DNA from 4 places in the Clostridium swellfunianum genome. Region 1 is predicted to be linked to each of the others. Evidence: a T-box and tRNA genes for the amino acid it is inferred to sense, from the RefSeq annotation. Region 1 holds a T-box; the other regions hold tRNA genes.
The links. A T-box is a leader RNA that pairs with one kind of tRNA and senses whether it is charged. The one in region 1 lies ahead of leuS (leucine--tRNA ligase), so its partner is inferred to be a tRNA-Leu.
Positions count from the first base shown of each region.

Region 2: it encodes a tRNA-Leu, which carries the amino acid that the T-box ahead of leuS (leucine--tRNA ligase) is inferred to sense. The anticodon was not compared.
Region 3: it encodes a tRNA-Leu, which carries the amino acid that the T-box ahead of leuS (leucine--tRNA ligase) is inferred to sense. The anticodon was not compared.
Region 4: it encodes a tRNA-Leu, which carries the amino acid that the T-box ahead of leuS (leucine--tRNA ligase) is inferred to sense. The anticodon was not compared.

Region 1 covers NZ_JAMOFV010000006.1:41,346-47,453, forward strand. The annotation lists gene leuS (leucine--tRNA ligase) at 1-1,228, opposite strand, end outside; T-box leader at 1,288-1,517, opposite strand; gene NBE98_RS00370 (hypothetical protein) at 1,611-2,114, opposite strand; gene NBE98_RS00375 (J domain-containing protein) at 2,142-2,756, opposite strand; gene NBE98_RS00380 (DUF5685 family protein) at 2,756-3,631, opposite strand; gene NBE98_RS00385 (class IV adenylate cyclase) at 3,631-4,176, opposite strand; gene NBE98_RS00390 (HD domain-containing protein) at 4,360-4,950, opposite strand; gene NBE98_RS00395 (DUF6106 family protein) at 5,209-5,700, shown strand; gene NBE98_RS00400 (alpha-amylase family glycosyl hydrolase) at 5,754-6,108, shown strand, end outside.
Region 2 covers NZ_JAMOFV010000006.1:1,942,064-1,948,171, forward strand. The annotation lists gene NBE98_RS08860 (hypothetical protein) at 237-386, shown strand; gene NBE98_RS08865 (hypothetical protein) at 402-554, shown strand; gene NBE98_RS08870 (hypothetical protein) at 668-1,072, shown strand; gene NBE98_RS08875 (hypothetical protein) at 1,133-1,294, shown strand; gene NBE98_RS22415 (CPC_1213 family protein) at 1,388-1,519, shown strand; gene NBE98_RS08880 (hypothetical protein) at 1,596-1,736, shown strand; gene NBE98_RS22420 (hypothetical protein) at 1,729-1,863, shown strand; gene NBE98_RS08885 (hypothetical protein) at 1,878-2,144, shown strand; tRNA gene NBE98_RS08890 (tRNA-Leu) at 2,367-2,452, opposite strand; gene glsA (glutaminase A) at 2,605-3,522, shown strand; gene aroC (chorismate synthase) at 3,676-4,821, shown strand; gene polA (DNA polymerase I) at 4,835-6,108, shown strand, end outside.
Region 3 covers NZ_JAMOFV010000006.1:1,822,936-1,829,043, forward strand. The annotation lists gene NBE98_RS08310 (AAA family ATPase) at 1-221, shown strand, start outside; gene NBE98_RS08315 (DUF58 domain-containing protein) at 223-1,401, shown strand; gene NBE98_RS08320 (transglutaminase TgpA family protein) at 1,398-3,668, shown strand; tRNA gene NBE98_RS08325 (tRNA-Leu) at 3,674-3,756, shown strand; gene NBE98_RS08330 (N-acetylmuramoyl-L-alanine amidase family protein) at 3,955-4,983, shown strand; gene NBE98_RS08335 (Cof-type HAD-IIB family hydrolase) at 5,099-5,917, shown strand; gene trmL (tRNA (uridine(34)/cytosine(34)/5-carboxymethylaminomethyluridine(34)-2'-O)-methyltransferase TrmL) at 5,994-6,108, shown strand, end outside.
Region 4 covers NZ_JAMOFV010000006.1:2,389,860-2,395,967, forward strand. The annotation lists gene NBE98_RS11325 (leucyl aminopeptidase family protein) at 1-1,305, shown strand, start outside; gene NBE98_RS11330 (DUF4317 family protein) at 1,349-2,509, opposite strand; tRNA gene NBE98_RS11335 (tRNA-Leu) at 2,546-2,628, opposite strand; gene NBE98_RS11340 (DUF4474 domain-containing protein) at 2,910-3,818, opposite strand; gene NBE98_RS11345 (S66 peptidase family protein) at 3,983-4,897, opposite strand; gene NBE98_RS11350 (spore maturation protein) at 4,917-5,450, opposite strand; gene NBE98_RS11355 (nucleoside recognition domain-containing protein) at 5,466-6,104, opposite strand.

The sequences.
Region 1 (6,108 bases):
ATCTATAATTTACTTTAGAGGAGCCAAGTTTAGCAACAGCTAATTTTTTTACTATGGCTTCTTTAGCCTCTTCAGTAGTAAGGCCGTTAAATTCTTCACTGTTAACAAGTTTTCCATACTCTGTATAAGGTAGGTTTGTATCGCTTTCTATAACTCTTTCAATAGGAAGTTGGTATTTGGTAGCAAAAGCAAAATCTCTATCATCATGAGCAGGTACCGCCATAACTGCACCAGTTCCATAGGTCGCAAGTACATAATCTGCTACCCAAATTGGGACTCTTTTACCGTTTATAGGGTTAACAGCATAAGAACCTGTGAATACACCTGTTTTTTCTCTTGTAATAGATTGTCTTTCTATATCAGTCTGTTTTTTTGCATTTTCTTTATATTCTTCAACGGCAGCTTTGAATTCAGGAAGTGTTAGTTTATCTACAAGTTCATTTTCAGGAGCTAACACTACATAAGTAACTCCAAAAAGAGTATCAACTCTTGTGGTAAATACATCAAAGCTTAGGGCTGAATTCTCAACTTCAAAGGTTACTTCAGCACCTGTAGATTTGCCAATCCAGTGTTTTTGCATCGCTTTAGTCTTCTCAGGCCAATCTAAGGTATCAAGCTTTTCAAGAAGTTCATCAGCATAATCTGTAATCTTAAGGAACCATTGAGTTAGATCCTTTTTAGTAACTTCAGTTTCACAACGTTCGCAGTGACCATCAACAACCTGCTCATTAGCAAGAACTGTGTTACAGCTAGGGCACCAATTTACAGGAGCTTTCTTTCTATAAGCAAGACCTTTTTCATAAAGCTTTAAAAATACCCATTGGGTCCATTTGTAGTAGTCTGGCGAGCAGGTAACCACCTCATTGTCCCAATTAAACATTGCTCCCATAGCCTTAAGTTGTTTTTCCATAGTATCAATATTTTTAAGAGTTGAATCCTTAGGATGTATTCCTGTTTTTATTGCATAGTTTTCAGCAGGAAGTCCAAAGGCATCAAAGCCCATTGGCTGGAACACATTATAACCTTGCATTCTCTTCATTCTAGCCCAGGAATCTACTGGGCCGTAGTTAAACCAGTGACCTGCGTGAAGATTAGCTCCGGATGGATAAGAGAACATTTCAAGCACATATAATTTTTTATCTAAATTCTTTTCATCAAATTTATAGAGCTCAGTTTCTTCCCATTTCTGCTGCCACTTTTTATCGATTTCTGTACCATAGTTAGCCATTTTATCTGCCTCCTTATAATTGTTAATATCAAGATAAAATAAAAAATCCTTCATCTCAAGAAAGAGACGAAAGATTTAGATTTCGCGGTACCACTCTAATTAGACCTAATCAGAAGTTGTAAAAATTTCTGATTAAGACTCAGCTCAATTAAGATAACGGATTATCCGTACTTGCTTTTCTGCAAGTATGCTCCCAGGCGAGTTCATATTATATCAAACACTGTTTCACACCAACCAACAGCTCTCTGAGCTTGAATTAAATACTACTGCTCCTGTTCAAAGCCTAACATTTTATAACATTATATGCTAAGTATCAACAAATGTCAATATATAAGAAAACACATATTTAAATGAATATGTGTTTTTGAAATTTAATATATAATTATAGGATTTTTGCAAAATACCTGTGTATATAAGAAATAAATAAGGTAACTGCATAATCAAATACTATGAATACAAATTGAAGCATTACTACGGCTGCATAAATAGGTATATTGACTCTAAGAAGTCCTACAAAAAATACCTTATATAAAATATATAATAATCCTGTCATAGAGTTAAAAAATACAAGTTTTAGTAAAATTTCTAAAGGTACTTTTCTAAGTTTTTCTATATAATACTTAGCAAAACCATAAAGACCAAAAAACAAAACATATGCAGCGACGCTTCCTTTAAAACCAATAAGCAGTACACTTAAAAGGCTAGTAGACAAATAAATAAAGAATGCATTTTTAACAGTTGTAGTAATTATTGATAAGGGTATAATACAGGAAGCTATACCTAGGATATATATTTTGCTTGTTGGTGAAATTGTGCTGAGATATATAAAAAGTACTCCCAAGGCTGTAAATAATCCGCCTCTAGCAATATTTATGGTTTTATTCATAGCTCACACTCCCAACACTAAAATATTTTAGCAACAGCTTATGATATCTCCTCCAAAGCATTCACAACAGGTATCAGCACACCAAAGTGTAGTACATACATCACAAAAATCACTGTCACTTCTGTGTGTATTTCTACCATAGTATGTTTGTCTGTAGCCAGCATTTCTGTTTTGAAGATTATTAAGCGTTTGCTTGTATTCAAAATTATTTGGATCAAGAGTGCAGGCATTTACAATATAATTATAGGCATTGTCATACCAGCCTTTTTTTAGATTTATAAGTCCCATAAGGTAGTTCCATTCCGCATCTCTAACAGTCATTCTGTTAAGCTTTTCCTCAGCTGCTCTAAGGTTTCCAGTCTCAATATCTCGTCTTATTTCGCTATAATTTCCATAGCCTGAATTATTACTGTCGTAATTCTTATAACTGTTTTCCTTATATTTTGGAGTACTACTAGTGTTATTCATAAGATAATCATAGGCTTCATTTGCTTCTCTAAGCTTTTCTTCAGCCAGGTCTCTTAACGGATTATTTCCATATTGATCAGGGTGGTACTTTTTAACTATCTCTTTATAAGCCTTTTTTATTTCTTCTTGAGATGCGCCTTCTCTAATTTCTAGTACTTCGTATGGATTCTTCATTATTTTCCTCCTTTATTTATATCCAAACATAAAACTTTGTCCATTTTTTCCATAAGCCCATATTGCAGTATGTTAACTAACAAATCAAAATTTTTTTTAATAGGAAGCTTAGTTAAATATTCCATACAGCTTTGGGCACAACTTGTTAGTGTAAAATCAACACGGGATTTAATGCTTTCAACAAGCTCTATATAAGACTTGTTATCTTTATTATGTATAGAATTCAAGGCATTAAACTTGTTTGCCTCAATATCTTTTTTTAAATCATCAAAAGCATCAATTATATAAATCCATTTTCCAAGGTTATATCCAAGCCAATAAAGCTTATCTGTATGGTTAGTTTCTCCATAATAAGCTGAAAGTATAAAACCAGTCAAATCAGCAAAAGGATGGCTTATTTCATCCAAGCTTTTGTCAAAAGGATTATTTTCTATATTGCTTAGCTCTTTCAGAGAGCAACCTATGCGCTCTGAATGCTTTTTATATTCCTCAGGAGATTTCTTCAGATAAATGTTTAAAACCGATGAATAAATTTTGCTCAACATCGAATTATCATCATTTACATTATCTAAGAGCTTGTGATAGGTAAGCAAGACATTACAAAAAGCTGAATATTCTAACGGAGAGCTTTCTACAAGAATAAGCCTTTTTTCCATAGGGTGAAAGCTGCAAAACTGCCTTTTTACCTTGATAGTATCATCGTTTAAAGAATCAAGTAAAATTGCTAAAAAAGCCATATCATAATTAAGCGCAAGTCTTGGAAGGTTGCCAAAGTTTTTCTTTATTGTTCGGCATAGACCGCAATAGTAGGCTTTAAATTTTTCAAAGTCTTTTATTTTTAATTCCATTTTACAAGGAGTAACATAACCGAACATTATAAGCCTTTAACTCCCTTATCAGCTAAAATTTCAAATATGGTTTTAGAAGTTGTATCCTCCATTTTATATCCTAAAAGACTTACTACTTCTTGAAGTTCATTCTCATAAGCTGTTTCGATTTCTATGTAAGGGAAGGGACAAAAGCTTTTATCATTAATATCTATTTCAACAAGAGTATTTTTATACTTATAGCTTTCTCTATATTTATTTATAGTCTGTACTAAGCTAAGCCCTAGTGATTTAAATATATTTTCGCCTTCCTCAAAGCTCTCTATTGCTGTTTCGTATTCTTCCATAACCTTATATTTTTCTTGACTTATCATTTTCTTTGTAGTCATATAATGAACTGTTTTATTGTTTAACATATCCTCAATAGTTCTAATTCTAGCATATCCTTTGTTGTTTAAAAGTCGTTTGTCTTCAAAGTCATATATTCTGTTTATTTGATTTTCTATCTTAACTTTTTTGGAGTTAAAACTTATCAATTTATTTCGAATAGCTTCTACATCTATATTTAGTATCCTGGTTTCAAGTTCTTGCATTTATATGCCTCCTGTATTTAAGTGAAGCTTGTAATAATTTTTGTATCGGCAAGAGTAAGTGTATAATTAATAAAGAAAATTATACCATATGCATTACCGGTTTATAAGTACATTTTTAAAATTTAACAATCTGATAGTTACAATTAGAAGGTATATATATTTTATTTGAAAGATAATCTTCCATTATTTATCTAGTTTTTTGCAATCTGAGGTAAGTCCAGGAAGTATATCTTCAAGAAAATACTTTGCACTTATAAGATTGACCAACTTAAGCTGGCTTAGTATTGTATTATATTTATCTTCGAAAGGGACACAGTTCTCAAGGTTCAATTCATTTATACATTCTATTAAGGCATCTATATAATCAGCAGCACGTAGAATCTGGCCTTCTAAGGTTTCATCTTTGCCGTCAAACATTAAATTTTTGTAAATAGATCTATATGGTTCTTCCATATAGGACAGCAGATGTTCTTCAGCAACTTCTTCTTCTATTATATCTACCATCTTTTTCATTTCAGTTTTTCTGTGTTTAACAAAGCTTAGAATATCCCCTGTAAGAGCTTCAACTACGTCGTGGTTTATAAGCTTTTTAAAGAGACGCTCCCAGTTAACTTTATTTCCATGCTCTTCTTCGATAATAGCAAGCATTTGTCCTATTTGAGCAACTAAAAAGGAGTGCTCGCTTACTGTAGCTCTTTGGTGCATAAACTCTGGAGCCCATCTTCCCATATTGTTAAGCTTTCTCACTGTTTTTAAATATTTATCTAAACTCAAGTTATAGCCTCCTTTTGCATGTAGAGCTTTTGTGAAAGTTAACTAATTATACCATATTTATTATGTGTAGAGTCGAGAAAATAATTTATTGGGGAAAATATATTTTTTTATTTAGAGTTTGTATGCTATAATAACTTTAAAGAATTTCATACGAAAATTTAAGGAATTAATAATACTTTACAATCAAAAAAGGAATACAAAGGGCGTAAGAATAAAATATTCTTACGTACAAAAAAGGAATACAAAGGGGAAAGAATAATGGATAATTTTTATGAGCAGCTAATAACTACCTATAAAACATCAGCATATAAAATTGTCAATGCAGGTTTTTACGTGTTTGGATTTTTAGCCTTGATAACTTTAGGTGCATTGCCTATAGCAATAGTTTGCGCTATTCTGGCGGGAGCAGCTTTCTTTGGAAAGAAAAAACTTTACGTTGAATATGAGTATGTTTTTACAAATGGTGAGATTGATGTGGATAAAATTGTTGAAATGAAAAAAAGAAGCAGAGCGGTTGCTTTTAATATTAAGAATGTGGAAGTAATTGCATTAGAGGATAGCGACAGCATAAAAAGTTATTCAAATAAACCTTCAAAGGTATTAAATTTATATCCAAAGACTAATGACAAAAAGGTATATTCTGCTATGGTAACAGGAGGCAACGAAAGGCTGCAGGTTAACTTTGTTCCAGATGAAGAATTTTTAAATTTATGTTATAAGTATAATCCTAGAGCAGTTAAGAAGTACTAATCTGATTTATTTCAGATTAGTACTCTCTAAAATATTAAGATGGAGGAATTACAATGAAGAAAAGGTTTTTATCGTTATCACTTGTTGTTGTACTCATAAGTACATTATTTTTTGGCTGCAAAAGACAAACGATTGCGCAAGGTGACTTAAATCAAAAACAAGTCTATAATGGGCGAGTTTTCTATGAAATATTTGTAAGAGCTTTTAATGATAGCAATGGAGATGGAAAAGGTGACTTAAAAGGCGTTACTCAAAAACTTGATTATTTAAGCAAAGATTTAGGGGTTAGCGGGATTTGGCTTATGCCTATAAATGTATCACCAAGCTATCACGGATATGATGTTACAGATTACTATAACGTAAATTCAGATTATGGAACAATAGAGGATTTAAAGAACCTTTTAAATG
Region 2 (6,108 bases), 1.9 Mb from region 1:
AATGTGTATATTCGCATAAAATAATGTGCATTTTTTTATAGTAATGGTAATCAACTACATAGAAAGTATTGAATAAGATGCTGACACTATTATAATATATTGTGCTTATATAAACTCTTCTCATTATAACAACTAGAATAAAAATCAGTTCTAAGGAAAATATAACTTTGAAACGATAGAGGAAATATAAAATGAGTACAGATTAACAGTCTTTACAAAAAGGAGTATAAATCAAAATGAAAAATAAGAAAAAGCAATCAGAAGGCTTAACTCGAAAGAAAAGACTATCAATAAAAGAAGTAATTATGGAGTCTGATGACTTCTGTATTATTAACGAAGAAAAGATTGAAGGCAATGCTTGCAGTACAGTACTAAATAATAATTAGGAGGAATAAGTAATTATGGATAAAAAACAAATTAATGCCTTCGAAAATGTTCAGTATGCAAAATTATCTGAACAGCAGCTCAAAAAACTTAGAGAGTTCGAAAGTAAATTCAATTATGAATTTGGTGTAGATTTTAATATAATGGCCATGAAAAATGAAAATGAATAACAAAGCGAATCATATAAGCTCTGACACTACGTGGAGCTTATATGATTCAAGGATGAAATATTGTAGATTTTGCAGTATAATATAGTCATAGATTATTAAGGTGGTGCACAAAATTGGGACAAGTTATTAAACTGCTTGCTGCTATGGTAAACAACATTCACGACATGCTAATACTTTTATTTAAACATTTTGGTCTTACGCTTACAGATAAGGGTATGCATTTTTGGGTAATTGGAGTAATTGGTATTGTAATCTACTTTTTAACTGACATGGTTTTTAAGTCTCTTGCAAAGTTAAGTATATCTGCACTCTCTTTTATTTATACTTTTACCATTTTATTTGTTATTGTTTTTGCTGTGGAAATACAGCAGAAGATTACTGGTAGAGGAAACATGGAACTCAAGGATGCTACTATTGGGTTAAAAGGTTTCTTGGTTATATTTGGTACTTATTTGTTTATTGTAATTTTTGTTAAGGTAAGTAAATGGACCTATAAAAAAGTTAAAGAGAATTTATAATAGCTGTAGAATTTAAATCTTCCTTTTGGAGAAAATAGAACTGAAAGGATGTGATTAGCTATGTCAAAAAACAAAAAAAAAGTAAATAATGTAGAAGATGGTTATATGGGTGCTTCTGATATAGTTAATGGAACAGCGTCTTTATATAAAATAGAAGAAAAGGAAATGGAGACTGCGCTTGAAGATATATATAAAGAATTAAATATCAATAATGACAAATGATTAAATGGAGCCTTTTGGCTCTTTTTTGTTATTATTTATTAAGCATAAATCATATAGGAGTGGTAAATCTAATTAGTGAAAGGGGAGTTTAATATGCATAGTAAAATGAGAGATACAGTTAATAATAAAAAGCAAGACGATAGGTTTAAGAAGAAAAATATAAAGCATGATCCTCAAGCAGAAAGCTCAAGAGCAGTATTTGATGACCCAGGAATGAAGCATTAAATTTGTGCGCTAAATTATTTTGTATAATAATAAGCTTTAACTGCTTATATATTCTCATATAAAGGAGGCTATAATTATGTCACATAGAGAAACAAAAAAATCCACTAAGAGTGAAAATAAACATCCAGCTAAGCCGGAAATAATTCAAATGGCTGAGATGGAGAAGCATAAAACTGAGGGTTTAATCAGAGGCGAAAGAGGGGATTTTGATGAGTGATAAGGAAAATAATAAAGCAATAAATAAGGAAAATAAGAAAATGGAAACCGGAAGACCAAAAGGTAAGGAAAGCAATAGAGAACTTCCTCCAAAGTTTGAAAATTTCAATGGACAGCCAATAAAATAAAGGGTGGTGGTGTTATGTCAGAAACTACAAATCATCACGAAGAATCAAAACATGAAATGTTGGTGAGAACTTCGATGCAAGGTCGAGAACTTACTAATGACGAAATAAGAAATTATAAAGAATACAGGAATGTAAGCAATATTGCCTATACTAAAGAAACAACAATAAACAAACCTACAATGCAAATTGGTTATAATGAAAATGGTAGTATTAAAGAAGTTGAGATAAGACCTTTTGTTTATGAACTAAACAATAAAAGGGATACTAAAGAGAGGGATTAAAGGAGGTTTTTATTATGACAAAGAAAGAAAATAAGCATAAAGCTAAAAACAAAGAGCCTAATAGAGTGAGCGTTAATGAAGAGAAGGACGATAAAGGTCCAAGACGTAGAAGTTTAAGTAATCCTTATTAAGATTTTTTAGAAATTAGAAAGTTAATAATTTTTTTAGTTTTTAAAGTTGATACAAAAATAAATCCACACAACAAATTGTGTGGATTTATTTTGGTGCCGAAGGCGGGACTCGAACCCGCACGAGTGGATGCTCGCTTGATTTTGAGTCAAGTGCGTCTGCCATTCCGCCACTTCGGCGAATCACATAAACTATATTAGCATATAAGCCAATAACATGCAATACATATTTTAAATTATTAAAAGATATTTTTCTAAGTGCTTTATACTTAAATAATTTAGTGATAAAATATTTCCTGTGTAATCAATTGCAGTGTGCATTGGAGGATAATATGAACAAACTACTTGAAAGCGTTATAGAAAATAATAGACATTGGACACAAAAGGGAAAGTTAGCAACATATATACCTGAGCTTGCTAAAATGAATTCAGACACTCTTGGTGTTTCGATAATAACTCTAGATGGAGAGGAATATTACGGCGGAGACTACGAAACTAAATTTACAATACAAAGCATATCAAAAATAATTACATTAATGCTTGCACTACTGGATAATGGAAGAGAAAGAGTATTTTCTAAGGTTGGTGTTGAACCCACAGCAGACGCGTTTAATTCAATAATAAATTTAGAGACAAAAAGTCCTCAAAAGCCATTAAATCCAATGATAAATGCTGGTGCAATAGCAACAGTTTCCTTAATTTCAGGCAAGGATGGAGAAGATTGCTTTAAAAGAATTTTAAATTTTACAAGGAAAATTACTGGGAATCCAAGTATTAGTATAAATGAAGATGTTTATAAGTCTGAAAAAACTACTGGAGACAGAAACAGATCTCTTGCTTACTTTATGAAAAGCACAGGAGTAATTGAGCAGGATGTAGAACAAGTCTTAGATGTTTACTTTAAGCAGTGCTCTATTGAGGCAACCTGTAAAGATATAGCAAGGATAGGCGCTATGCTTGCAAATGATGGTGTACTTCCTTGGAGTGGAGAGAGAGTGGTTTCTAGAAGTACTGCTATAATGGTTAAGACAATAATGGTTACCTGCGGACTTTATGATGCTTCAGGTCAGTTTGCTGTGGAAGTTGGTATTCCTTCCAAGAGTGGTGTCGGAGGTGGTATACTTGCTGCTGTGCCTAGCCGCATGGGAATTGGAGTTATAGGTCCTGCATTAGACTCAAAAGGCAATAGCATGGGAGGAATTAAGGTTTTAGCTGAGCTTTCGAAAGAGCTTGATTTGAATATATTCTAGATACTGTGAATTTATATAGAGATAGTTAGCACAATAGGATGTATAACTCTAAAATTTACGTTATATTAAAACAAATTCACCATCTTTTATAATGAATAGAGGAAGCCTTAAAGGGCTTCTTTTAATATAAATTAAGAAATAGAGGAGATATTTATGCTTAGGTTTTTAGATGCTGGAGAATCTCATGGAAAAGCTTTAATAGCTATAATCGAAGGCTTGCCATCTAATTTTAATATAGATATGAATTATATAAATAAAGAACTTAAGAGAAGACAAAGAGGCTACGGGAGGGGCTCAAGGATGAGCCTTGAACAGGATAAGGTTGAGTTTTGGTCTGGGCTTAGGGGGATTAAAACTACTGGCAATCCTATAACTATGGTTATATTTAATAGAGATTATGAAAACTGGATAGATATTTTAGGCAACGAAGCAGAGGAAGATAAAAAAATAAAAATTCCACGGCCTGGCCATGGAGACATGGTTGGCTACTTTAAATACGGCACAGGCGATATTAGAGATGTTATTGAAAGAACTTCAGCAAGGGAAACTGCTATAAGAACTGCTGTAGGTGCCTTGTGCAAAAATATGCTTGAAGAACTTGGAATTCTAATAAGAAGCAAGGTAAATAGCATAGGGGAGTTTTATGACGAAGCCGTAAATATGTTTGAGGATGTTAACTATAATTTAATAGAACAAAGCGAAGTTCGATGCTATAATAAAGAAACAGAACAAATAATAAAAAGAGAAATTGATATTTGTAAAGAAAGTGGAAACACTATTGGTGGAAGTATTTTCATATCCGTGAAAGGTATTCCTATTGGTGTAGGGAGCTATACTCAATGGGACAAGAAACTAGATGCAGCATTAAGCTATGCAGTTATGTCAGTTCAGGGAATAAAAGCTGTGGAGTTTGGCAATGGCTTAAATTGTTTTATGAGAGGTAGTGATTTCAATGATGAAATTGCTTACAAGGATGGAAAAATAACGCGAAGCAGTAACAATTCCGGCGGCATAGAAGCAGGTGTGTCTAATGGTGAAAATATAGAATTAAAAGCCTATATGAAACCTATCCCAACTATTAGGAAAAGTATTGGTTCGGTTAATTTAAAAACTAAGGAAAATGTGTTAAACAGATATGAACGCTCTGATGTATGTGGTGTTGTTCCAGCTTCCATAGTTATTGAAAATATATGCGCTTATGAAATATTAAAACAGATATTAACCAAGTTTCCAAGCGATGATTTTAACGAGCTTAGAAAAAATATTTATGACTACAGAAGAGAAGTTTACACAAAGTGATGGAGGATTTTAGATGGTAAAAGAAAGATTAATAATATTAGACGGACATAGTCTTATGAATAGAGCATTTTACGCTCTGCCGCCTCTCACAAATGCTGAAGGACTTCACACAAATGCCTTATACGGATTTACTGCTATGCTTTTTAAAATGCAAGAAGAAATAAAACCTAATTACATAGTTTGTACATTTGATAGAAAGGCTCCTACTTTCAGACATGAGGAATACAAGGACTATAAGGCAGGAAGAAAGAAAATGCCTCCTGAACTAGGAGAGCAATTTCCAGTACTTAAAGAACTTTTAGAGCTTATGTCTATAAATATATTCGAAATAGATGGCTTTGAGGCTGATGACCTTATAGGCACTCTTTCAAAATTTGCAGAGAAAAAGGATATTGAAGTATACATAGTAACAGGAGACAGGGATGCACTTCAGCTGGCTTCAGACAATATAAAGGTTGTTATAACCAAAAAAGGAATGAGCGAAAAAGAAATTTACGATTCCAATAGAATGGTAGAAGAGTTTGGTGTTACCCCTACTCAGTTTATTGATGTAAAAGGACTTATGGGAGATAGCTCTGATAATATCCCTGGAGTGCCAGGAATCGGAGAAAAAACTGCTTATAAACTTATTCAGCAGTATGGAAGTGTAGAAAATGTTCTGCAAAATATTGACAACATATCTGGTGCAAAGATAAAGAATAATCTTATAGAGTACAGAGAACAGGCTATCTTTAGCAAAAAGCTTGCTACGATAATAACCAATGTGCCAATAGACATAGATCTCGATTCTATTAAGTCAAATGAACGATATGATATAACTGCTTTAAGACAAATGTTTTTTAGGCTTCAGTTTAAGTCTCTTTTGGATAAACTTCCTCAAGTGGAGATAAGTGAAACTCCAACAAGCAGGACTGAAGAGGCGCTTGTAGAGTATGAGACGGTAGATACTATAGAGAAACTTAATAAAGCTGCACAAAATATTAAGGAAGAACTTTTCATGTACTTAGAAACAGAGAATCTTCATATATATTCGAAAGCAGATATAAATAGAATTTATATAAATTCGCAAGGTAAATATTATGTGGTCGATTTTAAAAAACTTAAAGAAGAAGATGAAAAGAGTTTAGTAGAAGTCCTAAAACCTATTTTTGAAGATAAAACTTTGATGAAAATTGGACACGATAATAAATCAACCTTTCTTGTTTTTAGAAAGTATGGAATTAAATTGAAAGGAGTTGCGTTTGATACAAAAATTGCAGCTTACCTTATAGACTCATCAAAGGGAGA
Region 3 (6,108 bases), 1.8 Mb from region 1:
GAAGCAGCACAAGGGCTTCTCTGGCTCTGCTAAGAGTTGCTCAAGCATCTGCATTAATCAATGGACGAGATTACGTTATCCCAGAGGATGTAAGAGAAAATGCTCTACTAGTACTTAGTCACAGGTTGAGTGTTTCCGCACTTGCAAGAGCAAGCAATTATGATAGTAATTCAGTAATTATAGATATTTTAAAAACTGTATCAGTGCCAAAGGTGAAGTAAAATGTTTAAGATGAACATTAAATATATAGTACTTATGTTTTTTTCTTATATATTTGCTTTAGTTCAGGGAGGTAACCTTCCGTATAGGATATTTCATGGTCTACTTCTGACTTTTTTAATCAGCTTGCTATACATCCTGTTTAAACCAAAGAATATAATTGTGCAGCTAAAATTTAATAAAGCTGTATACTGTACGGGAGACAATCATGAATTTACAACTATTATAAAAAATTACGGAATTATTCCAGCTCCATACGTGGTTTTAAAAAATAAAACTCTAGCAAAGATAAGTCCCAAATACATCGGTGATGCGGTATGGCTTGGGATTGATGAAAGCAAGTGGCTAAAAACTATAGTACGGTTTAATTCAAGAGGCATATATAATTTTGGAGAAATCAATTTGAGTATTAGTGATTTATTCTCAGTATTTGAACGGAGTAAAAGTATGAATTTGAGCTTTCCTGTAAAGGTTTATCCTAAGATATATGAATTGGATAAATTTTTGATAAAAGGGAGTGACATCTTTAAAAATGCAGTTAGCAGCAAAACTACAATTGAAGACTTGTATAGTACAAAAGATATAAGAAAGTATTATCAGGGTGATAACTTAAAAAGAGTTAATTGGAAGGTTAGCGCAAAGCATGGAGAGCTTTATGTAAGAGATTTGGATACAGTGTCAGGCGAAGAGAGCAATCTGTTTCTTGATATGAGCAAAGACAATTTTTTTAATGACAATAACGAAATGATTGAAGAACAGCTAATAGATTTATGTGTATCAGTAGTAAATTATATGGAGCTTAAGGGAATAAAGGTAAAACTATTTATAAATGCTTCAATTGAAAGGCGGTTTGAAATAGACAGCAGAGATGATTTTGGAGAGCTTATGGAGTTTTTTATCACTCATAAAAGCGATAGTGAGAAAAGTTTTGCAAAATTCTTGAATTCAAATTCCACTAAAATACCAAAACTAAGCTGGTTAGGCATAATATGTATTGGAGTGAGTAAAGAACTAAAGGATATCCTTATAGTTTTAAAGGACAGAGGATATAACATAACTGTATTTTATTGTGCTAGTGAGTTGAATGATTTGAGTAATTTAGACATTCTCAAAAGGGTCGGTATAGACTGCTGCAGCTTTAATGAGATTGTAAACAAAAAAGAAAGCAGGGTGAGAAAATGAGCTTTCTTAAAAATAATAAAATCTACATGCTGTTAATATACATAAATATTTTATTTGTTGTAACACTAGCAAAAATAAGTTATAAGATAGAAAATTTAAACTATGGCTTTATTTCAGCACTGATACTCACCGGAATGCTTTTTTGCTGGATTACTAGTTCTGTTAGAAAAAAATCAGTGAAGCTTGGAGTTGTTTTATTAATTATTGCTGTAACTATCTTCTATTATTTTTCAAAAACTGATTACGTAAACTCTATGTTTAGTAAATACATTATAGAGAATTTTAATATTATAAATTCTCTAGTTGCACAAAATAAAGCTACTGACTATAATAACTATTTGCCTATATTCATTATAGTTATTCCGGTTTTAACTTATATAATGATGTATTTGACAACCCGAGGTCTTCCTAATTTCACTATCATAGCTATTCTTACAATGCTGATAACACTTTGGTATCTAGGTTATACAGAGGAAATAAAAAAATATCTTTTTCTTTATGTTTTTATTACTCTGGTAACATACAGTATTAATGAATTTGTTAAAAAAACAAAAAAGTTAACCAAAAGCGGTATAAAAGTTGGAATAAGAGGCACCAGCCTAATTATATATACAGTTGTTTTAAGCCTAATAATTGCGGGAATTTCAAATCTGCTGCCTCAAAGCTATAAAGGTAAATATGGATCGGATATTCAAGGCAGATTTTACAATAAGTTTGGTAATAGAGCTGAAAATGGAGAACAAAAGGGAAAGAAGTATAAGTATGATTTATCTTTTTCAGGCTATGAAAGCACAAAGCTTGGAGGTCCCATAACTTTAAATAAGCTTGTTGCATTTAGAGTAAGAAGTGATAAGCCTTACTATTTAAAAGGAAGCGTTAAGGATTTTTACGATGGATACTCCTGGAGTCAGAGTGAAAAAAAATATACTTCAAGAGTAAGGCCTGAGGATTCAATGCTTGTAGATTTATTTTCCAAAGACTATGCAGATGCCACCAATGAAATAGAGATTCATCCTGAAGAATTGAACAGTTCTACTATTTTTACCCCAATGCTTTCTTTCAACGTAAACTTAGACATGGATTATATTTTCTATGATGAAGCATCTACTTTTATGAGCAGCGGTATAATAGAAAAACCTTATACGGTATATTTCTACGACTTAAATAGTAGAGCAGCAAGGCTTCTTAACAGTGGAAACTCTTCACAATCATATAGAGAGACTGATAATGAGCATTATAATAGCTCTTATAAGAAGTATCTTCAAGTGCCAGATAATATAAGTCAAAGGGTGTATGATCTTGTAAGTAGCCTTACAAAAGGTAAAAAGACTAATTTTCAAAAGGTTCAAGCAATTAGAGAATATTTAAATAAAGCATTTCCTTACACACTAAAGGTTAGCTCTATACCAGAAGGTCAGGAGTTCTTGGATTACTTTCTTTTCACAGAAAAAAAAGGATATTGTACTTACTTTGCCACAGCTGAAACAATAATGTGTAGAATAGCTGGCATACCTGCTAGATATGTAGAGGGCTTTAATATGGGTCAGGAGAAAGACGAGAATGACTTTTATGTAGTAAGAAACGAAAATGCTCATGCTTGGACGGAAGTCTTATATAAAGAGGATACGAATACAGGTATCTGGTATACAGTAGATGCGGTGCCTTATGCAGTTGAAGCAATACACCAAGAGGAAAAAGAGGCAGAGCTAGAACAAAAGCCTGACCCAGTGCAGGAAGTGGAACCTAATATTGATATTCCTAAAAAGCCTCAGGATGCTAGTAATGAATATTCTTCATCAGTTACTAAATATGGCTTGGTCGTTCCACCATTACTATTAAAGATTATTAAATTTTTATCTGTTTTGGTTTTCGTAAATACAGTGATTTTTTTGATATATTCTAGAAGGAAAACTTTTATTATAAACAATCAGAGTATTATTCCCTTATATAAATATTCATTGGATCGACTTTCAGTTATAGGGTATAATCAATCTGAATATGTACCCGAATTGGAAGCGCTAGAGAAAATGCCTGCTAATCTGTCAGAAAGAATTAAGGAGGTAGCTGAGTTAGCTTACAGGGAATACTATGGCAGTAAGGCTCCTGTTCAGTACGATAAGAGTGCTTATTACAATTTTATTGAGGAATACATAAAAAGACAGCAACCTACCCTAAGATATCTGTTAAAAAAGTATTATTTTTCTAATAAAATACCTTTGATTTTTAAAAAAATTATGGTATTATATAGAAAGATAAGACTTAAATAATTTTAGCGGATATGGCGGAATTGGCAGACGCACCAGTTTCAGGTTCTGGCGGGAAACCATGCAGGTTCGACTCCTGTTATCCGCACCAAATTTAATTATGTTGATGCCCATGGAACTAAACTCCATGGGCATTTTAAATTTGATTTTATCTGCAGTGAAATTTAATCAATGAAAGTTCAATTAATAAAAATATGTGCTTAGTAAAAATTGATTTTTTTGATAGGTTGTTATATTATTAAAAAAAGACAAGCTATAATCATGTAATAGGGGAGTTTAAGGGGAAGCTATGAATGTACGAGTTAAAAACAAAAGAAGGTTTGGACTGTGGTGTATTGTTTTTTTGTTAATGTTTTTGAACTTGATTTTCGCAATTAATAAACGTTTGTCGAACGATAGTACTATTTCTAAAAAACAAAAGATTGCTTTAAACTATAAGGTATTAGCTGGTGATAAGGATGGAAGTATAACTTACTCAGAAAGCAAGTATTTCAAAAAATATATAATAGATTGTAAAAGCAATAACTCACTGGTTAAGTGGGAAGAAGGCAAGGAATATATAGACATAAGTCTTAAAAAGGATGAAATAAAAAAGCTGAACATTAAAGTGGAGGAATCCTCTGAAAACAAAGATATTTACTATGATGATTCTTCAAATAACTTAATGATTAAAATAAAAAAGGCCTATAATGAAAATAACTTTGTTAATGTAGACAGCAATGACGCTAAAAAAATCGTTGTGCTAATAGCAAAAGAAGAAAAACCTTTTAGAGCCACTGTGGTACTAGATGCAGGCCATGGCGGGGAAGACAAAGGTGCCAGTTATAATGGCCTCTTCGAGAAGGATATAACTCTTAAAATTGTAAATTTCACATCAGAGGAGCTAATGTTTAACGGTTTTAAGGTTGTAAAAACAAGAGAAAAGGATGAACTCTTGTACTTAAACCAAATTGCTAAAATAGCTAATGAAGCTTCAGCAGACTTATTTGTATCTGTTCATATTAATAGTAATAAAATAGATAAATATAAGGGAGTTTCGGCTTATTATTATGATGTTAATGGTTTTCAAAAGGATGAAAGAATAAAACTTGCACGAACTATTCAGAAGGAACTTATTAAAAATGATAACTGGGAAGATAGAGGAATAGCCAGAGAAAGCTTATCTGTTTTAAGAAATTCAGAAGTTCCATGTGTCTTACTGGAACTAGGCTTTATAAGTAATTATGAGGATAGAAGTAAACTTATGAAAGATGAAGTATTGAAAAATTTTGGTATAAATATTACAAAAGGTGTTTCCAATTATTTTTCTGCTGAATAAAAGTAGTTATATAGTCAAATATAAGCACGAGGTAATTCTCGTGTTTTTTGTTTATAAGTAGAACATTTGTTATAATCAAAATATAATAAATCAGATTCACAGGAGGAAATGAAGAATGTTCAAATTAATATGTTTAGATATGGATGGTACACTTTTAAATAGCAGAGGGGAAGTGAGCCAGCGAAATCTTAGAGCTATTAAGCTTGCCCATGGGAAGGGTGTTAAAGTTACTGTATGCACAGGCAGGTTGTTTACTTCAGCAAGATTCTACGCTGATATGCTTGGTGTAGAAGTGCCTGTTATAGCTTCAAATGGTGCATATATAAGGGAAAAAGATAAAAACAAGGTTATATATAAGTCAGTATTAGGTTATGAAAACTCTAAAAAAATTCTTGAGGTATATAAAAAACATAACATAACTTTTTACTTTAATACATGCGATACAGTGTTTATGGAAAGATTTGATCCTGAAAATGGTTATGTAAAAATAAATAAGACTCTGCCAAAACACAATCAGATAAATATTAAAGTTATAGAAGAATGGGATAAGACATTAATGGAATATGAAGATGAGATCTTAAAATGTATTTGCATCGATAAGGATTCTGATAAAATTATAAAGGCGAAGCGAGATTTACTGAAATTAAAGGAACTGGAGGTAGTAAGCTCTGCTAGCAACAACATTGAAGCTATGGTAAGTGGAGTTTCAAAAGGGAGAGCCGTTGAAGTTTTAGCTGGGTTCTATGACTTTAAAAGAGAAGAGATTATGTGTATTGGAGATAATGAAAATGACATATCCATGCTTCAGTATGCAGGAATGGGAGTGGCAATGAGAAATGGTGAGAATGAAGTAAAGGAAATAGCAGACTACGTTACTGATACAAATAATGATGATGGTGTTGCGAAAGCTATTGAGAAATTTGTACTCAATTAGTCTCTCTTTACTAAAACAAATTTATAGGATAATATTAATATGTTGTAGTAAATTTTAACATTAGGAGGCAATTAACTTGAACTTAAATATAGTACTATTTGAACCTGAAATTCCGCAAAATACCGGCAATATAGCAAGAACCTGCGTGCTTACAAACTCAAAGCTTCATCTTATAAAGCCTCTAGGTTTTA
Region 4 (6,108 bases), 2.3 Mb from region 1:
GAAATACTTGCCTATTCTGAGAATAGTGGAGATTTAAAAGAACTGGAAATATTAAATACCTTGGGGAAGTGCGATTACAAAAAAGTATTTATATTAGGACTTGGCACCACAGAGGAATTCAATTCTGTAAAGCTCATGAGAGCTTTAGGCAGTGCTGTAAAAAGCATAAAAAACTCCATTGAAGACTTAGATATACTAGATAATCTTAGGGAAGATTTCGGATATAATATAGGACAAGTTTTAGAATTGTCTCTTTATAAATTTAAGGGCATTAAGCAAAAGGAAATTAATGTTAAGCTTCAAAAGGTGAATGTAATATCAAGCTGCAAGGATGAAATAAGCAAAGGCTTTATAGTTGGAAATTCTGTAAACTTCGTCCGCAACCTTGTAAGCCTGCCTTCAAATTATGTAACTCCTAAATACATAGCACAACAAGCTGAAAACATAGCAAAAGAGGGAAACCTTGATATAAAAATAATTGATAAATACATGCTTGAACAGATGGGAATGAACGCTATTTTATATGTTGGAAAGGGCAGCCTTCACAGTCCTAGGCTAGTAGCCCTTCAGTATTTTGGCGATTCTTCAAGCAAGGAGATAACTGCAATTATTGGAAAGGGAGTTACCTTTGACAGCGGCGGAATAACACTTAAGCCAGGTAAAGGCATGGAAAACATGGTTTCAGACATGGCAGGCGCTGCTTCTGTACTTGGAACCATGAAGGCTCTTTCAAAGCTTAGGCCAAAAAAGAATATTATTGCACTTATTCCTACAGTGGAAAATATGCCTTCAGGAAACGCCTATAAGCCTGGAGATGTAATAACTACCTACTGCGGCAAAACAGTACAGGTAATTTCAACAGATGCAGAAGGAAGGCTTATCCTTTGCGATGCAATAGCTTATGCTAAAGAACTTGGAGCAACCAACATAATAGATATAGCTACATTAACAGGCTCCTGCTCACAATTTTTAGGTGGTATAAACGCTGGACTTTTAAGCAATTCTGATGAGCTTGCAAACAGTATTATAAATACAGGAAAGGAAGTTGGAGAAAACTTCTGGAGACTTCCAAACAACCCTGAATACTTAGAACAGTTAAAAACAGACAGTGCGGATCTTAAAAACTCTGGAACCTCCTGTGGAGCTATAGTTGCAGGTCTATTCCTTGAAAGCTTTGCTGAGGATGTGAATTTTGCTCACCTTGACATTGCCGGCTGCGCTGGTTCAGCCTCAGGCTCAGATTTATACGACGCTGGTGCTACTGGAATGCCAACAAGAACCCTTATTGAATTACTAATGAAATAAAGCACATAAAAAATGCCTTGCTAAAAAGCAGGGCATTTTTTATTTATTCTTCTGCAGTTAATTTAAAACCGTCTATATTAACATCATCAGCAAGCTCAATCATTAAGTATCTTCCGCCGTCATCCCCTTTAACCTGCTTTATAAAGCTTAGGTTTTTAGGGCTCATACTAATGGATAAATCCTCATTCCAAATCTTTAAGGACTTGGATTTAAAATCAGGAAGTATGTTTTTCACGTTAAAGCTGTAGTCTTTTCCGCAGGTGTCTTCAAAAGCCCTTTCCAGAACCTCTATGTCTTTTTCCTCTATTCCATTCAATATGTATTTCATATCGCTTAAAGTAATAGCTGTCTCTTCATTTTCATCATGCAGCTCCTTAAGTTCATCTATTTTTGTATACATGTCTTCAATAACTTCTGGCCTCACGCTTTCGCCAACCACAGTCTTTATTATATCTGTAAAGCACTGCTTCTCTTCCTCTGCTGTAAGCTTCATGCTGCAGCTTAATATGTTTTCTATAAATCTATAGTTAAGCTCCTTTGGCTTTGAGTTATAGTACATAACCTTATTCACATCGGCATAGCCGTTGTCGAAGGTTGGAAACATAAATCCATCTAAAGGAGTATTTAGGTTTATGAAGGTATCAAGTACGCTGCTTGGCTTAAACTCCTTTTCCTCATAGCTAAATACCAAACTCTTTTTAAAAGGCTCAACCTTATTAATACTTCCTATAACAAAATTTAAAGACTGAATAACTTCATCAAGCTCCTGTATTTCATCAGAAGCCTTTCTATTCTTGTTTCCTACCCAGTAGTCACCTTTTGCAAGAGTAAGAACTACATCAGTTTCATATGTATAGTTTTCCAACAGCTTGGCTACAATTTTATCAGCACCTTGAGTGAAGTTTTCTGAATCCTCGCTTCTATACATGCTGTCAAAGTTTAATTGTGCCTCGTTGCCTTCTTCAACTGCTATAAAAGGAAGCTCAAACAATTTTGAATCTAAAGCTCCTCCAAGCATTTTCTTGAAATTATTTAAATAAAGCTCTTGAGCTTCGGTATCAATCATTGGAAAATAGCTTAAGTTTGAGTATAGCACTGAATTGCTGTCCTTCTTAATATAAACGTTATATATCTCTTTAAAATTAAGCATTACACTATCTAGCTTAAACTCTTTTTTCATTCTGTTTAGCTCTTTTTTATTCATTTGCCTACCCCCATCTTCTAATTTTGGACAAAAAAATGGTGCAGGAGACGGGACTTGAACCCGTACGGTCTCCCACACGCCCCTCAAACGTGCGCGTCTGCCGATTCCGCCACTCCTGCATTTCTTATTGGACTTATGAACATGTACTGCAAATATGTGATACATGTCTTATGTCTTTTACAAATATGATTATATATTGTTTTTTTGTTTTTTTCAAGAGGTTTTTATGAAAAAATTGGTGGAAGCATGTATAATAAATTCACCTTACTTAAGACTTAACTACCAATTAAAGTCTTTAGTCAGCCAGATAACTAGATAAATTGTTAACTTTTTATATTCTTATATTCTTTTCTTCTTATATTTATTTAAATATCCATCTAGCTATCCAGCTCTATCTTTTCTAGTTTATATACTTAGCGAATTTTTCTATTTTAGTCAGCAGTCGTTTTGGTTTGTCTATATTTATAATTTTTTCATAAAGCTCAGGTGCTTGCTCATAGATTGCATTGATTTGATCAGGGAAGTTATCATAGTGCTTAGCAATTTCATTATACTTGTCGCATAAAAACTTATTCTTTAGCTGTATGGCAATATCTGAAACAAGTGTCCGTGTAGCTGGCTGAGGTGTGTGAGGCCTGTCAAATTCTAAAGCTACAATGCTGCCGCTGATTTTTATTTCACTATCTTTATAGCCAGCATTTTTTAAACCTTGTATAAAAGCTTTCTGCATTACCTTGTCCTTAAAATTAATGCTTAAGTCCATTGTCAACTCATAAGGATTAGAAAACAATCCTAGCTTAAAGCCAGTGAGCCACCAGTGCTTTCCCTCTCTTGTAAAAAGCTTTTTACCATATTTTTTTAAAGTATAAGACATTTCAAGAGCCTCATGGTCGCTTACAGTATAGAAAAGCGGCCCCTTGAAAACTCCTGGTATCTCTATGTCAGGACCATCCGTTGCATAGATGCCTATCTCTGCACCTGTAGGCAAATCATATTGCCCCTTCCAAAACTCTATAAGCCATCTTCTTCCCTCATATTCAAAGTAAATAGGTTCGCAATCTATAATCATTCCAAAAAGCGCTGCACCTTCATCATATAACCTGCAATAGCCCATGCTCCTTTGCCAAGCATTCATATTAGAATAAAATATGTCCTGCTTTTCATCGTAGGAGTATCCAGCAGCTTCTATCGCTTTTTCCAATCTATCATCTACTCTATCACTATCTAAATCAACAAACCGTGTTAAAATTTTTTCTTGCTTTTTCTTTCTTCTATAAGTAGACAGATCTGACATTAAGGCTGTAAACATAGTTAACCCTCCTTAATAGCCGGAAGCAGGAACAGCCTATGTATACCGATTTACTTCGGTTAGCCTGCCCACTTCCTCATTATCTTTTTTCACAATATATTATTCCGAAATAATAAAAATGTGTCTGGCTTTAGCATATGAATGCAGAAAAGCCAGACACATTTTTATCTTATAAACTTTATTTTGCTACTCCTTGTATCCATTATGCATTTTGCACCTAAGGGAATTGTAGACATTGGATAGCAATGGCCAGATTTGATATTATACATTACCGGCTTGTTATAATCAGCTAAAACATCTTTAAGCATGTCAACCACAGTATAGCTTTCATCTCTTGTATTAGTGCAGTCTGTAAAATCCCCAAATATTATTCCTTCTGCTTCCTGAAGTTTTTGTGAATATTTAAGCTGATACATCATTCTATCTAATCTAGCTACAGTCTCGCCAACATCTTCAATAAAAAGTATCTTACCCTTAGTTTCTATTTCATATGGAGTTCCAATCATGGAGGTTATAAGCGCTAGATTTCCTCCAACAATAGTTCCTTCAGCTCTTCCTTCCACCATAACCTGAAAGCTTTCGCCCTCTGGATTATACAAGCTTAATTCACTGTCCATGTTTAATGCCTTTTCAAAGCTTTCTCTAGTAAAGCTGTCAAAATCATTCAGCATGTTTGATTTAACCATAGGACCATGGAAGGTTATAAAATCGCATTTTTGGTTAAAGTTTATATGAAGATTGGTTACATCGCTGTAGCCAACAAATATTTTAGGATTCCTCTTTATCATTTCAAAATCTAGCTTATCCATAGTATGGGAGCTTGTGTCTCCGCCTCTAATGCACCAAATAGCTTTAACTTCTTTATCCATAAACATTTCATTTATGTCTTCTGCTTTCTCTTTCCCTGTACCTGCTGAATATCCATGAATAGAACGATAAGTGCATTTTCCCATCTTTACCTTATAGCCCATATCCTCTACAAGCTTTTTGCAGGCATCAGCTTCATCTTTTGTAACTGGAGAGGAAGGCGCTATAATACCAACAGTATCTCCTTTTTTAAGCTTATCTGGAAAGATCATTTTTTACACCTCTTTAAATTTAGAATACTAGGTTTGTAACAATTACAGCTACAATAAGGCTTATTACGTCAACCAATAATCCTACTGGTACTGAGTGTCTGGTTTTGCTTATCTTAACAGAACCATAGTATACAGCTATAATATACATAGTTGTTTCAGTGGAACCCATTGCTACAGAAGCCATTTTTCCAATTAGTGAGTCAGGACCATGCGTTTTAAACAATTCCACCATCATTCCCTGCGCTCCTCCACCGGACAAGGACCTCATAATTCCCATTGGCAGTATTTCAGCAGGCATTCCTATCAGGTTAGTTACTGGGCTAAGAAGCTTTACAACTATATCCATTGCCCCTGAAGCTCTAAAAATTCCAATGGCAAACAGCATTGCAACCAAATAAGGTATTATTCTTACTGCTGTTGTAAACCCTTCCTTTGCACCTTCAGTAAACACTTCATAGACCTTTACCTTTTTAATAAAGCCGTAAAGCGGTATTCCAAGCAGCAGAAGTGGTACAGCATGAAGCGAAACTTGACCCATTATATATTGAAACATCTTTCTTCCCTCCTACTAATTATCAGCATTTTCAATGCTAACTGTTTCATTTTCGTCTATGAAATTCTCAATTCTATACTTTTTTCTTTTAGCAAAAAGCTTTGTAAGAAAAATAGCACATATGAAGCATACTGAGGTTGAAAGAAGTATTGGCCCTATAACCTCAGTTGGATTTTTAGAACCTGCTGCAACTCTTAAGCCTATAATTGTTGCTGGTATTAGCGCAACACAAGCATCATTTATAGCCAAAAACATTACCATATCGTCAGTTGCTACTCCCTTATGTTTATTAAGAGAATCCAGTTCCTTCATAGCTTTTAATCCAAGAGGTGTGGCAGCATTTCCAAGCCCTAAAATATTAGCAGAAATGTTCATAATCATTGCGCCCATAGCAGGGTGCTCCGCAGGTACACCTTTAAACAACTTTTTCATCAGAGGGCTCACAGCTTTTCCTACAAGCTTTACAAGTCCTGATTTTTCAGCAATAGCCATAATACCTAACCATAAGGTCATGGTTCCTATAAGACCTATACATATTTCCACTGCTGTGTTCGCAAAATTGAAGGCTGCATCACTAACAGCTTGTACATTTCCAGTAAAAATTGCAGTAACTACTCCAATAACAATTAATCCTAACCAAATTACATTTAACATTTCT